Regions from separate parts of the Yinghuangia sp. YIM S10712 genome, predicted to be linked through region 2. Evidence: riboswitches for the same ligand, from Rfam matches in the RefSeq annotation. Region 2 holds a riboswitch; the other holds the start of a gene.
The links. A riboswitch is a leader RNA that binds a small molecule or an ion and turns the genes downstream of it on or off. The one in region 2 is predicted to bind glycine.
Positions count from the first base shown of each region.

Region 1: it holds a riboswitch for glycine, as region 2 does, so the genes downstream of both, gcvT (glycine cleavage system aminomethyltransferase GcvT) here and gcvP (aminomethyl-transferring glycine dehydrogenase) in region 2, are expected to answer to the same signal.

Region 1 covers NZ_JBPKBI010000005.1:202,584-205,977, reverse strand. The annotation lists gene glyA (serine hydroxymethyltransferase) at 1-272, opposite strand, end outside; gene gcvH (glycine cleavage system protein GcvH) at 299-682, opposite strand; gene gcvT (glycine cleavage system aminomethyltransferase GcvT) at 770-1,897, opposite strand; glycine riboswitch at 2,225-2,335, opposite strand; gene ACRX5W_RS14420 (OsmC family protein) at 2,452-2,880, shown strand; gene ACRX5W_RS14415 (enhanced serine sensitivity protein SseB C-terminal domain-containing protein) at 2,990-3,394, shown strand, end outside.
Region 2 covers NZ_JBPKBI010000004.1:76,689-80,082, reverse strand. The annotation lists gene ACRX5W_RS12405 (ATP-binding cassette domain-containing protein) at 1-471, opposite strand, end outside; gene ACRX5W_RS12400 (NADPH-dependent FMN reductase) at 583-1,170, opposite strand; glycine riboswitch at 1,369-1,462, shown strand; glycine riboswitch at 1,465-1,579, shown strand; gene gcvP (aminomethyl-transferring glycine dehydrogenase) at 1,900-3,394, shown strand, end outside.

The sequences.
Region 1 (3,394 bases), on a different contig from region 2:
GCGGCCTCCGCGCCGAAGAGGGCCTTGAGGCGTTCGATGGCGAGGTTCTCGACCACGTCGACGTACTCGCAGCCGCCGTAGTAGCGGCGGCCGGGGTAACCCTCGGCGTACTTGTTGGTCAGCACCGACCCCTGGGCTTCGAGAACCGCGACGGGCGCGAAGTTCTCGGAGGCGATCATCTCCAGGGTCGACTGCTGGCGGTGCAGCTCGTCGGCGACGGCGGCGGCGACCTCAGGGTCCACCTCGGCCAGCGGACGGTCCAGGATCGTCACGGTTGGTCAGCTCCTCGATCGGGGGCTCAGGCGCCGGTGAAGGCGTTGTACTCGGCTTCGGACATCAGGCCGCCGGTCTCGGCGGCGGGGGTGTCGAGTTGCACCTTGATCAGCCAGCCGTCGCCGTACGGGTCGGAGTTGACCAGGCTCGGGTCGTCCACGACCGCGGCGTTGACCTCGACGACCTCGCCGTTCGCGGGGGCAAACAGGTCGCTGACCGACTTGGTCGACTCCAGCTCGCCACACGGCTCGCCCGCGGTGACGCGCGCGCCGACCTGGGGAAGCTGGACGAAGACCACGTCACCCAGGGCGTCGGCGGCATGCTTCGAGATGCCGACGACGGCCGGGCTGGTGTCCGTCGTCAGCCACTCGTGGTCCTTGCTGAAGAGCAGGTTCCGGGGTGCGCTCACGAGTCCATTCTCCTCTGTTGTGCGGGGTCCCTGATCCTCAGGGGTCTTGGTGACGTGTTGGGGCTTTTGTTGGCAGGTGTTCGCCGGTCACGCGCGCCGGTAGAACGGCAGCTCGACGACGTCCACCGGCTCCGCGCTGCCGCGGATGTCGACCGCGAGGCGCGTGCCGGGCGCGGCGCTGCCCGAGGGGACGTACGCCATGGCGATCGGCGCCCCGAGCGTCGGCGACGGCGCGCCCGAGGTGATCGTGCCGATGGTGTCGCCGGACGCCGGGTCGAGGACCGCGTAGCCGGCGCGCGGCACGCGTCGTCCCGGCGAGCGCAGGCCGACCAGAGTCGCGCGGGGGCCCTCCTTCTCGCGTGCGGCGAGGGCGTCGCGCCCGACGAAGTCCTCGGGCTTGTCGAGGCGCACGACCCGGCCCAGGTTCGCCTCGTACGGCGTGACCTCGGTCGTCAGCTCGTGCCCGTACAACGGCATTCCCGCCTCCAGGCGCAGCGTGTCGCGGCACGACAGCCCGGCCGGGACCAGGCCGTGGCCCGCACCGGCCTCGGTGAGCGCGTTCCACAGCCGCTCGGCGTCGCCGGGCGCGCAGAAGAGCTCGAAGCCGTCCTCGCCGGTGTAGCCGGTCCGGGCCAGCAGCACGTCGACGCCCGCGACGGTGGCGCGGTCGGCGGCGTAGTACTTGACGGCGTCCAGGTCGAGGCCGGTGAGCGGCGCAAGGATCTCGACCGCGCGCGGCCCCTGCACGGCCAGCAGCGCGTAGGCCTCCGAGAGGTCGGTGACCTCCGCATCGAAGTCCCCCGCACGGTCGAGGAGTTCCGCGGCGACGACGGCCGCGTTGGAGGCGTTCGCGACGACAAGGAAATCGTCCTCGGCGAGGCGGTAGACGATCAGGTCGTCGAGGATGCCGCCGTTGTCGTCACAGATCATCGTGTAGCGGGCGCGGCCGACGCCGATTTTGGAGACGAAGCCGACCAGCGCGTGGTCGAGCGCGCGGGCGGCCTCGGGGCCGCGCACGGCGATCTCGCCCATGTGGGTCAGGTCGAACAGCCCCGCGGCCTCGCGTACCGCGCGGTGTTCGGCGCTCTCGCTGCCGTAACGCAGGGGCATCCGCCAGCCCGCGAAGTCGGTCATCGTGGCGCCGAGGGCGTCGTGGACCGCGTCGAGGGGGGTGCGGCGCTGTGGCGTCGGGCCGGCCGGTGCGGTGGACGTCATCGCTGGGCTCCTCGCGGGGTGGTGATTCCGGTGGCATCTGGTGGGATTCGTCCGTGATCGCACCCTATGTTCGGGGCTGGTGCGGGCATGCCGGAAACCGGCTGTGACACGGGACGGAACGAAAGGATCGGGCGGTCCACAGAGGGCTCCCTTGTAGGGCGCGGGCATGCGGGGCATGCCGGACGCGCCGACGGGCGGGTCGCCTCCCCCTCTGTCGTGGACCTGAGAGCTTCACGCGCGATCGCCGCCCGGGGATCGGGCGCCGACGGCGGCTTGCACCATGGGTGAGCCCCGCCAAAACGGCACGGGACTGCTTTCCAGAGTCGCCTCACCCGCGCGGTACATGGGCCTGAGAGTTTCCGGGGAGGAATTGCTCCTTCGGCGCCCCGGCCGCAGACGCACGCGCGCCGCTGCCGAGGACTCTCCCGCGTGGGGTCGAGAGCCGGTGTGAAGTTGTGCGCGCATGCTATCGGTCGCCCACGACGTGCACCGGCTCCGGGCACCGGATTAGCGTGGGCCGCGACAAGACACCCAGCGAACAAGGAGTCCCACTCATGGCGACCACGCGCACCGCCACCACCAACTGGAAGGGCCCGCTGATGGGCGGCTCCGGGACCGTGTCGCTCGACTCGTCCGGGGTGGGGACGTACGACGTCTCCTGGCCGTCGCGGGCCGAAGCCGCGAACGGCAAGACCAGCCCCGAGGAGCTGATCGCCGCCGCGCACTCGTCGTGCTACTCGATGGCGCTCTCGCACGCGCTCGCGGGCGCCGGCACGCCTCCGGAGTCCGTCGAGACGAAGGCGAACGTCACCTTCCAGCCCGGCGAGGGCATCACCGGCATCGCCCTGTCGGTGCGGGCGCGTGTTCCGGGCCTCTCCGCCGAGGACTTCCAGGTCGCCGCGGAGAACGCGAAGGCGAACTGCCCGGTGAGCAAGGCGCTGGCCGGCGCGCCGATCACGCTGGAGGCCGAACTGCTTTCGTAGCAGGGGGAGTTCGTTCACGATGCGGCGGGGATCCGAGACGGGTCCCCGCCGCTTCCGGCACCGCACTAGGCTGGTGCGCCCCGCGTCAACGGCGAATCAGGAGGTGGCCGTGGCCTTCCCGGCGAACCACGTTGAGCGCTGCCTCGTCGCCGCGCTGCACGACACGTCGCGCACCGCCGAGCTGTTCGACGCGCTCGCGGAGGGCGAGGTGTGGGTGCCGCTGCCGGCCGGGGGAGGCCCGCAGGACACCGAACTCACCTTGCCCACGACGGAGATAGCCGGCGGGCACTACGTGCCGGTCTTCAGCTCCGAGGAGCAGTTCCGGCGCATTGCCGGCCCGATGGCCTTCACCGTGGCCCCGGTCCGCGAATTCGCGCGCGGGCTGCCGCCGTACATCGGCATGGCCGTGAACCCCGGTGGCGAGGTGGGCTTTCCGATTCCGCCGCAGGGCGTGCTGGAGCTCGCGCGCGTTCCGGGCGCGGGTTCCGCGGGGGCGCGCGTCACGCTGGCCGAA
Region 2 (3,394 bases):
GTTGAGGATGCTCGCCGCGATATCGATGCGCCGGCGCATGCCGCCCGAGTACGTCTTGACCTGGCGGCCGGCTGCCGCGGTCAGGCCGAACGCCTCCAGCAGCTCGGCGGCGCGCTTGCGGGCGAACGTCTTGTGGTGGCCGAGCAGACGGCCGAGCAGAACGAGGTTCTCCGTACCGGTGAGGTCCTCGTCGACCGACGCGTACTGCCCGGTCAGGCTGACCCGGGAACGCACCGCGTCGGGCTCGCGCAGGACGGAGTGGCCGAAGACGTACGCCTCGCCGCCGTCCGGCCGCAGCAGGGTCGCGAGCATCTTCACGGCCGTGGTCTTCCCGGCGCCGTTCGGGCCCAGCACGCCGTAGACGCTGCCGGCGGGCACCTTGAGGTCGATGCCGTCGACGGCTCGGTTGGTGCCGAAGACTTTCACCAGCCCCTGCGTCTCGATCGCCAGGCCGGATGTGTGCGTGGTCATCGTGTGTCCTTTTCGGGGGTCTCGACCGCGTCCTCGCCAGGTATGACTGTCGTCGTGGTCGGTTCTCATCGGTGGTCCGGAATCTCGGTGTCTTTGCCTTGGAGAAGGGGGTCACGCGGCGTAGGGGCGCGCCGCCCGGGCGTCCCGCAGGGCGTGCGCCCACCAGGACAGTTGTTCGAGGAGCGTGTCGACGGCCGGCTCCAATTCGCCGCCCGCTCCCGGCCCGTCGCCGAGCCCGCCGATCTGCCCGTCCAGGCCGGCGGCGAGATCGACGCCGACGGTGTCGCGCATCGTCACGGTGTGCAGTTCGCCGAAGACCTGCCGCAGGTGCTCGACCGCGAGAAGTCCGCGGGTCTTGTAACCGTATGAGACGAAACCGACAGGCTTGGCCCGCCACTCGTCGTACGCGTAGTCGATCGCTTGTTTGAGTGACGCCGGGAAGCTGCGGTTGTACTCCGGGGTGACCACGAGGAACGCCTCGGCCTCCGCGATCCGCCCGGCGAAGTCGGCCATCGCAGGCGTCGCACGCTCGGGGAAGCGGGACGGGAAGTCGAAATCCGCCAGATCGACGGTGACCGGCGCCCAACCCCGCCTCCGGCCCGCGGCGTCCGCGACCCACCGGCCGAGCCTGGCACCGACACGCCCTTCCCTGGTGCTCCCCACGATCACCGCGATCCGCAGCGGCTGCTCTCGGTCCATGCGCGTCGCCTCCCGCCGTTGCCCGCCTCGTACCTCTCACCGGTCAGGCGCGAGACGCACGGGCGCGGCCGCCAGACGCAATCTCGCGGCAGGCCGCGTGCCGCCGCCTCGCGTCTCGCTCCCGGGGGTGGTTCGTACGTCCGGGCGGATCTTGACCCGTCGCCCCGAAAGCCGCACTGGTAGCGTTGGGGCCGCACCGACAGCCACGCGGGAGAGTCCCGGCCGACGAGCCGGGCGCCGAAGGAGCAACCCCTCCCCGGAATCTCTCAGGCACCCGTACCGCGCGGCCATGGGCACTCTGGAAAGCAGTCCCGCGCGACGGCGCGGGGCTCACCGACGGTGAAAGCCTCGGCCCGCGGCTATTTGCGGCGGCGAGCGGGTGAAGCTCTCAGGTACCGATGACAGAGGGGGAGGCCGCAAGGGCCTGTCCGGTGGATCTCTCCGGGCCCGCGCGGCGTGGCGCGCGCGCTTGCGGCGTTGCGGGCGAAAGAGGGCCGTCAGGCCCGGCGAGCGAGTACGACCGAGTACCCGCCTCGGGCCCGCGCCCCGCGATCGCACGCGCCACGCCACGCGGGCCGGTCCGGAGACATCCGTCCAGACAGGCGCCGGGCCACGCGCACCCGCGTGTCCTTCTCCGCGAACCTGGAGGCCTCCACAGTGAGCTCGTCCCCGCCCACTCAGCCCCCGTCCGCCGCGCCCGCGCGCTCCGGTGCCGGCAGCCTCGCCGCTCTGGAGGCCGCGTCGCCGTTCAGCGGCCGGCACATCGGTCCCGACGCCGACCAGCAGGCGAAGATGCTCGCGCACATCGGCTTCGGATCGCTCGACGAGCTGACGGACGCCGCGGTGCCCGGGGCCATCCGCACGCTCGACCGACTCGACCTGCCCGAGGCTGTCGGCGAGGCGGCGGTGCACGGGCTGCTCCGCGGGCTCGCCGCACGCAACACGGTCCTGCGGTCCATGATCGGCCTCGGCTACCACGGCACGCACACGCCGCCCGTCATCCTGCGCAACGTTCTGGAGAACCCGGCCTGGTACACCGCGTACACGCCGTACCAGCCGGAGATCTCCCAGGGACGGCTGGAGGCGCTGCTCAACTTCCAGACGATGGTGTGCGACCTGACCGGACTCCAGGTCGCGGGCGCCTCGCTGCTCGACGAGGGCACCGCGGCCGCCGAGGCGATGACCCTCGCCCGCCGCGCGGGCCGCGCGAAGTCCGACGTCTTCGTCGTCGACGCCAACTGCCTGCCGCAGACCATCGCCGTCGTGCGCACCCGCGCCGAGGCGCTGGGCATCGAGGTGGTCCTCGCCGACATCGCCGACGGCCTGCCCGACGGTGAGTTCTTCGGCGTGCTGGCGCAGTACCCCGGTGCCGACGGGCACGTGCGCGACCTCGGCCCGCTCATCGCCGACGCCCACGCGCGCGGGGCCCTCGTCGCGGTCGCCGCCGACCTCCTCGCCCTCACGCTGCTCCGGTCGCCCGGCGCGATGGACGCCGACATCGCGGTGGGGACGACGCAGCGCTTCGGCGTCCCGATGGGATTCGGCGGCCCGCACGCCGGCTACCTGGCCGTGCGCGAGAAGTTCGCCCGCTCGCTGCCCGGACGCCTGGTCGGGGTCTCCGTCGACGCGGCCGGCGACCAGGCGTACCGCCTCGCGCTCCAGACACGCGAGCAGCACATCCGCCGGGAGAAGGCCACCAGCAACATCTGCACCGCGCAGGTCCTGCTCGCGGTGATGGCCGGGATGTACGCCGTCTACCACGGCCCCGAGGGCCTCACCGCGATCGCCCGGCGCACCCACCGCCTCGCCGTCGTCCTCGCCGCCGGGCTGCGCCACGACGGAGTCGAGGTCGTCCACGGGCGGTTCTTCGACACGGTGCTCGCCCGCGTTCCCGGCCGCGCCGACGAGGTCGTGGCCGCCGCGCGCGCCGAGGGCGTCAACCTGTACCGCGTCGACGCCGACCACGTCTCGGTGAGCTGCGACGAGACCACCACGCGCGACGATCTCGCGGCCGTGTGGCGGGCGTTCTCGCCGAACGGTGCCTTCTCGTGCACCGCTGACGTCGACTGCGGCCACGACCACGTCGCGGCGCTCGACGCCGAGACCCCCGACGCGCTGCCGGCCGACCTCGCCCGCACCGAGGACTTCCTGACCCACCCGGTCTTCCACGCGCACCGCTCCGAGACCGACATGCTGCGCTACCTGCGCCGCCTCGCGGACAAGG